Regions from separate parts of the Stenotrophomonas sp. TWI819 genome, predicted to be linked through region 2. Evidence: predicted binding sites of a transcription regulator. Region 2 holds the regulator's gene; the other holds the start of a gene.
What was found. The regulator HrcA, encoded in region 2, represses chaperone genes, less so after heat shock. The targets are predictions, from matches to a motif close to TTNGCACTCNNNNNNNNNGAGTGCNAA.
Positions count from the first base shown of each region.

Region 1: the regulator HrcA is predicted to act here: its motif matches at 2,263-2,289, upstream of ABE463_RS07730 (co-chaperone GroES).

Region 1 is NZ_JBDJKY010000004.1:249,634-253,340, forward strand. Features, by position in the region: gene cutA (divalent-cation tolerance protein CutA) at 1-183, opposite strand, end outside; gene ABE463_RS07725 (endonuclease) at 256-2,043, opposite strand; gene ABE463_RS07730 (co-chaperone GroES) at 2,337-2,624, shown strand; gene groL (chaperonin GroEL) at 2,716-3,707, shown strand, end outside.
Region 2 is NZ_JBDJKY010000003.1:74,333-78,039, reverse strand. Features, by position in the region: gene recN (DNA repair protein RecN) at 1-1,377, opposite strand, end outside; gene hrcA (heat-inducible transcriptional repressor HrcA) at 1,503-2,570, shown strand; gene grpE (nucleotide exchange factor GrpE) at 2,653-3,168, shown strand; gene dnaK (molecular chaperone DnaK) at 3,344-3,707, shown strand, end outside.

The sequences.
Region 1 (3,707 bases), on a different contig from region 2:
CAACAGTTGGACCTCATGGTCCTCGGTGACCTCGCCCTGCCAGCGGTAAGTCGAATGCGCCCCGTCCAGGCGTGTCACGCAGGCCGCCAGGCGTTCGTCCACCAGCACGTGTGCCAGCCGCGTGGCGCAGGCCACGTCGGGGCAGGTGGTGAACAGCAGGAAGACGGGATCGGCAATCGACATGACCGCCGAGTATAGGACCGCCAGAGGCCAATGGTCCGACCGGCACCGCGAGGGGGCGCCGGTCGGCCGGGCTCAGTTGGCCAGCTGGCAGGTGGCCGGCTTGGCCGAGGTGAACAGCGTCGGGGTGGCCCACTCCGGGTGGTCGATGAACGGATTGCGGTTGCCCTGGAAGCTGAAGATCACTTCGTTGCGAGCGCGTTCTGCCGCGTCCGGCGGGTCGGACAGGTGCCAATCGATCAAGGTCGAGAGCAGGCCCATGTAGGCCGGCGAGGCCGATGTCTTGACGATCTTGCTGCGGTCGTCGGTCAGCTCCAGGTCCGGCTCGGACTGCCCGGTTTTGGCATCTTTACCGCCTTCATAACGGATCGCCATGTACATCACCGCACGCGCCATATCGCCCTTGCGGTGGCCCCACACTTCGAACGAGCCGCCATTGCCATCCGGCGTGCGCACCCAGTTGGAGGTGCCCGGGTAGCCACCACTGCCGCCGCCGAATCCGTTGTTGGCCTCGGTCGCGCGTTCACCGCAGTTGCTGTCGCATTTGGCAAAGGGCTTGTTGCCGCGGTCCGCATTCCACTGTGCATCGGTCAGATACAGCATGTGGGTGTCGGTATAGGGCGCGTAGGGCAGGCCCTTGTCGCCGGTGGTGCTGGCAAAGCCCAGCGAGTTGGGCCAGGTGTGTTCGCGGTTGTAGGTCAGCCCGCTGCCGGTGCCTGCGCGCCCGCTGACCTTGGTGTAGCTGCGGTTGCGGTAGGCATCGAGGATCTTGCCGCTGTTGTTGGGATCTTCGTCGGCGATTTCCAGGATGGTCCAGGTGCTGGTGCCCGAGCCGCTGTATGGATAGGCGGTGTGACCCTTGATGGTCTCGTGCAGCGAGCAGCGCAACTGGCTGGGGGTGGAGGTGTTGACCCGGGCGTAGTACTCCCCGGGCGTGCCGGGGTTGCCCGGATCGGGCGTGGTGGCGGTGGCCACGGTGAAGGCGATGCGTGTATCGGCGGCCGGGCGGGCGCCCTGGGCATCCTTCACGCGGGTAGCGCGGATGTCGAAGCGGCAGGCTTCCCCCGCCACCAGCGCGGTGTTGGTGGCCAGGGTGAAGCGGGTGCCGGTGGTCGGGTGGCTCAGCGCGACCGTGCCGGACTGGCCGCAGCTCAGCGCGAAGGCGCCGCTGGACAGGGTGACCGGCTCACTGAAGGTGACGCTCAGGTCGGCAGCGGCCGGGAAGGTGCTGGCGCCCTGCTCGGGCGTGGTGGCGGTGACCGAGGGCGCCGTATTCGGGCCGGTTGGGCCTCCGCCACCACTGAAGGTCTGGCCGTGGTTGCAGGCGCCGAAGGTCTGCGTGGCCGATTCGGCCCAGGTGAAATGGGCGTACTGGCTGCCACTGCCGGTCAGCTGCAGGGAGGTGCCCGGGGCGGTGCTGTTGGTCTCGCTGACCGGGATGTTCTGGCTGGTCAGGCCCGCGGCGGGGCCGCCGGCGGCCGTGATGGTGCCCTCATAGCTGAGGAACTGGACCACCTTGCCGGTGGGATCGACCAGCGCGATGCCGTCGTTGGGACCGTTCTGGATCCCGTTGGTCGGGTAGCTGACCGTGGCCAGCCGGGCGCCGCCGCAACTGGCGGTGCCGGCCGGGACCGCGTTGTTGGCGTAGACCGCGGCAGCCGAAGGGTTGCTGCCGTTGTAGAGATAGAGCCGGTAGCCGGACAGGTCCTCACCGGCGGTGGCGACCACTTCGATCGCCTCGCCGACGTCCCCGGCCGGGGTGCTGTCGTCGTAATGCAGTTCATTGATGAATACATCGGCCCGGGCCGGGCTGGTGGCCAGCACCAGCAGGCAGGCCAGGGACAGCGGCGTCAGCAACCTCATCTACGGCTCCTTGTGATTGGTCAATGCCGATCGAATCTACTCACTCCAGATGACACATCCGTAGGTCTGTCGGATTCGACCTTTCGCGTTGAGAACTGCGTCAAACATTCACATCCAGGCCGGGGTCCGCGAAAAAATCCGGCCCACTGCCCTTGAAAGGGGAGGGGCCAGCACCATCTCTGCTCTGTCCCGCACCGTCGGGTTTTTTCGTGAGCGTGGCTGGCAGTCGCCCTGTGCGAGTGCTAACATCGCCAGACTTTCCTAGACCAATCAACAACTTAAAAGGGTCTCACATGAGCATCAAGCCGCTTCATGACCGCGTCGTAGTCAAGCCGATCGAAGCCGACGAAATCTCGTCCGGCGGCATCGTGATTCCGGATTCCGCCAAGGAAAAGTCGACCAAGGGTGAAGTCGTGGCCGTCGGCCCGGGCAAGCCCCTGGACAACGGCAGCGTGCGCGCGCCGTCGCTGAAGGTCGGTGACAAGGTCATCTACGGCCAGTACGCCGGCAGCAGCTACAAGTCCGAAGGCGTCGAGTTCAAGGTCCTGCGCGAAGACGACATCCTCGCCATCGTCGGCTGAGTGATGCGGCCGGCCCCGTGCCGGCGCTTCCGCACTTCCTCCCGTTCAAGCAGCCGGGCATCGCCCGGCTCTACATAAAAAGGTAATCGCAATGGCTGCCAAAGATATTCGTTTCGGTGAAGACGCCCGCGCCCGCATGGTTCGCGGCGTCAACGTTCTCGCCAATGCCGTCAAGGCTACCCTGGGCCCGAAGGGCCGCAACGTCGTGCTCGAAAAGAGCTTCGGCGCGCCGACCATCACCAAGGACGGCGTGTCTGTCGCCAAGGAAATCGAACTGGCTGACAAGTTCGAGAACATGGGCGCGCAGATGGTGAAGGAAGTCGCGTCGCGCACCAACGATGACGCCGGCGACGGCACCACCACCGCCACCGTGCTGGCCCAGGCCCTGATCCGCGAAGGCGCCAAGGCCGTCGCTGCCGGCATGAACCCGATGGACCTCAAGCGCGGTATCGACAAGGCCGTGATCGCCGCCGTCGCCGAGCTGAAGAACATCTCCAAGCCGACCGCTGACGACAAGGCGATTGCCCAGGTCGGCACGATCTCGGCCAACTCGGACGAGTCGATCGGCAACATCATCGCCGAAGCGATGCGCCGCGTGACCAAGGAAGGCGTCATCACCGTTGAAGAAGGCTCGGGCCTGGACAACGAGCTGGACGTCGTGGAAGGCATGCAGTTCGACCGTGGCTACCTGTCCCCGTACTTCATCAACAACCAGCAGTCGCAGACCGCTGACCTGGATGATCCGTACGTGCTGCTGCACGACAAGAAGATCTCCAACGTGCGCGATCTGCTGCCCGTGCTGGAAGGCGTCGCCAAGGCCGGCAAGCCGCTGCTGATCATCGCCGAAGACATCGAAGGCGAAGCGCTGGCCACCCTGGTGGTCAACACCATCCGTGGCATCGTCAAGGTTGTGGCCGTCAAGGCACCGGGCTTCGGCGATCGTCGCAAGGCGATGCTGGAAGACATGGCCGTGCTGACCGGCGGCACCGTGATCTCCGAGGAAATCGGTCTGTCGCTGGAAAAGGCGACGATCAAGGACCTGGGCCGCGCCAAGAAGGTGCAGGTCTCCAAGGAAAACACCAC
Region 2 (3,707 bases):
GTCGAAGACCATGGTCGGCACCGCATCCAGGCCCAGCGCGGCGACTTCGATCGCCAGTGAGATACGGGACAGTTCACCGCCCGAGGCGACCTTGCGCAGGGCGCGCGGCGGCTGGCCGGCGTTGGCGGCGACCAGGAACTCGACCCGTTCGGCCCCGTTCGGGTCCGGCTTGACCACGGTCTGCGGCTCGATATCGATCAGGAACTGACCGCCGCCCATGCCCAGCTCGCCGATCAGGGTGGTGGTGGTATCCGACAGGGCCTTGGCGGCCTTCCGGCGGCTGGCGCTGAGCACCTCGGCCACGGTCTTCCACTGGCCGGCGGCACGGTCGATCTCGCCGGCCAGGGCCTGCAGGCGCTCGTCGGCACCGCGCAGCTGCTCGACTTCGGCCTCCATGGCGTCGCGGTGCTCGCCCAGCGCTTCCATCGGCACGCGGTGCTTGCGCGCGAGGTCGTGCAGGCGGCCAAGACGGCGCTCGATATCCTCGAACTGCTCCGGGTCGGCATCGAGGTCGTCATGGACGCGGTCGAGCAACGACAGCGCTTCGTCCAGCTGGATGGCGGCGCTGTCGAGCAGGGCATCGACCTCGCCGAGCCGGCTGTCGTGTTCGGCCACGCGGGCCAGGTCATGGCGGGTCTGCTGCAGCAGCTGCAGCACCGAGACCTCGTCATCGCCGTTGAGGCGGCTGACCGCCACGTCGCAGGCGCCGATCAGCGCGCTGGCATGGGCCTGGCGGCGGTGGCTGCTGCCCAGGGTGGCGATCGAGGCCGGGTCCAAGTCTTCGCGCTTGAGCTCGCTGAGCTGGTGTTCCAGATAGCCGATCCGGTCGCTCACGTCGCCCTGGCGCGACAGCGCCTCGGCTTCATCGACCAGCGTCTGCCAGCGTGCCGCGGTCTGGCGGACCTGGGCGCGCTCGGCGTCGTTGCGGGCGAAGGCATCCAGCAGCGAGAGCTGCGAGGGGCGCGAGAGCAGGGCCTGCTGTTCGTGCTGCCCGTGGATCTCGACCAGCATGCTGGCCAACTCGGTCAGCTGGGTCAGCGTCACCGGGCGGCCGTTGATGAAGGCGCGCGAGCCACCGTCGGCGCGGATCACCCGTCGCAACTGACACTGTTCTTCGTCGTCCAGCTCGTTGTCGCGCAGCCACTGGCGGGCAGGGGCGTCGGCCAGCGGCGCGAATTCGGCCGAGAGCTCGGCGCGCGCGGCACCGTGGCGGACCACGCCGCTGTCGGCGCGCAGCCCGGACAAAAAGCCCAGCGCGTCCACCATCAGCGACTTGCCCGCGCCGGTTTCACCTGAGACCACGGTCATGCCGGCGCCGAATTCCAGCTCGGTGGCGCGGACGACCGCGAAATCCTTGATCGATAGATGTCTAAGCATGGTCTACGTTGTACACGAGGGGCGTCTCCAAGCCGCGCACGCTAGCATGGGCGGGGGGCGTCTCCAATGACTTGCCAACGCCCCGTGCAGCCATTATCTAAGTGGGCGTCTCACAGGCTGATTCCATGCATCCTTCCACGTCCCATCTCGCCCCGCGTGCCCGCCATCTGCTGCGGACGCTGATCGCGCGCCACATCCAGGATGGCGAACCGGTCGGCTCGCAGACGCTTGCCCGGCATGCTGGCCTGGACGTCAGCCCGGCCACGATCCGCAACATCCTGGGCGACCTGGAGGACCTGGGGCTGCTCAGCTCGCCGCACACCTCGGCCGGCCGGGTGCCGACCGCGCACGGCTACCGGGTGTTCGTGGACAGCCTGGTCAAGATGCAGCCGCCGGGCGAGGGCGAGCTCAGCCGCCTGCGCACCGAGCTGGCCACCGGCACCGGCACCCAGGCCCTGCTCGGCAGTGCCTCGGAGCTGCTTTCGGCGATGAGCCATTTCGTCGGGGTGGTCAGCGCCCCGCGCCGGGAGCAGTTCGCGTTCCGGCATATCGATTTCGTGGCACTGGACGCGCGCCGGGTGCTGGCGATCCTGGTGTTCGCCGACAACGAGGTGCAGAACCGGGTGATCGAGCCTCGCCGCGGGTTCAATCCCGGGGAGCTGGAGCAGGTCGCCAACTACCTCAATGCGAACTGCGCCGGTCGGCCGCTGGCCGAGATCCGGGCCCGGCTGCTGCTGGAGCTGCGCGATGCGCAGTCGGAAATGGAGCAGTTGCTGGCGCACAGCATCGAACTGGCCGAGCAGGCGATGGTGCCGCCGGCCGATGACATGGTGCTGGCCGGGCAGACCCGGCTGATGGGCGTGCAGGACCTGTCCGATCTGGAGCGCCTGCGCGAGCTGTTCGATGTGTTCGCCAGCAAGCGCGAGATCCTGCAGCTGCTCGAGCGCACCATCCAGGCCCCGGGGGTGCGCATCTTCATCGGCGAGGAGACAGGGGTGATGCCGCTGGAAAGCGTCTCGCTGGTCACCGCCCCGTACTCGGCCGACGGCCAGGTGCTGGGCGTGCTGGGGGTCATCGGCCCCAAGCGGATGGCCTACGACCGCATGATCCCGCTGGTGGAAGCCACCGCCCAGGTGCTGGGGGCCGCGCTGGGCTCGCCCGCTGGCGGCGGATTGTCCCGCGATCGCGCATAAAGCGGCCCTGGACTCTTGAATCCCGTAGCCGCGCCCACATAGGGGTGGGTGGAGGCGGAGAGTCACCGCCAAGGATCCGGAAATGAACCAAGATCAGCCCGATATCGCATCCCAGAATCCCGCCGGCGAGCCGGCCGCTGAGCCGTCCCTGCAGCAGCAGCTGGACAGCCTGCACAACGAGCTGGCCCTGCTGCGTTCGGAGTCGCTGCGCGAACGCGCCGACCTGGACAACCAGCGCAAGCGCGTTGCCCGCGACGTGGAACAGGCGCGCCGCTTCGCCAATGAGAAGCTGCTCGGCGAGCTGCTGCCGGTGTTCGACAGCCTCGATGCCGGCCTCAATGCCGCCGGCAGCGAGCCGAGCCCGCTGCGCGAAGGTCTCGAACTGACCTACAAGCAGCTGCTCAAGGTCGCCGCCGACAATGGCCTGACCCTGCTCGACCCGACCGGCCAGACCTTCAACCCGGACCACCACCAGGCCATCAGCCAGGTCGACGCGCCCGGCGCGGCGCCCGGCAGCGTGGTCCAGGTGTTCCAGAAGGGCTACCTGCTCAACGACCGCCTGCTGCGGCCGGCGCTGGTCGTGGTCGCCCGCGACTGAGCCACAGGTCGGTCCGCCGGGCCAGGCCCGGCGGCTCGGCCGGACGCTGAACGCGTTGGGTCGCCATCGAACACTGTGTTTGATGGACGGCTTGAAAGTGTCCGCAGCGTCCCACACATCCCATTCATAACCCGGCAGCTGCCGGATGTACCCAGAACTTTCAGGAGTCTCCCTCATGGGCAAGATCATTGGTATCGACCTCGGCACCACCAACTCGTGTGTGGCGATCATGGACGGCGGCAAGGCCCGCGTCATCGAAAACGCGGAAGGCGATCGCACCACGCCGTCCATCGTCGCCTACACCAAGGACGGCGAAGTCCTGGTCGGCGCCTCGGCCAAGCGCCAGGCCGTGACCAACCCGAAGAACACCTTCTACGCTGTCAAGCGCCTGATCGGCCGCAAGTTCACCGACGCTGAAGTCCAGAAGGACATCGCGCACGTGCCCTACGGCATCCTGGCCCATGACAACGGCGACGCCTGGGTCCAGACCAGCGACGGCAAGAAGATGGCCCCGCAGGAAATCTCCGCCCGCGTGCTGG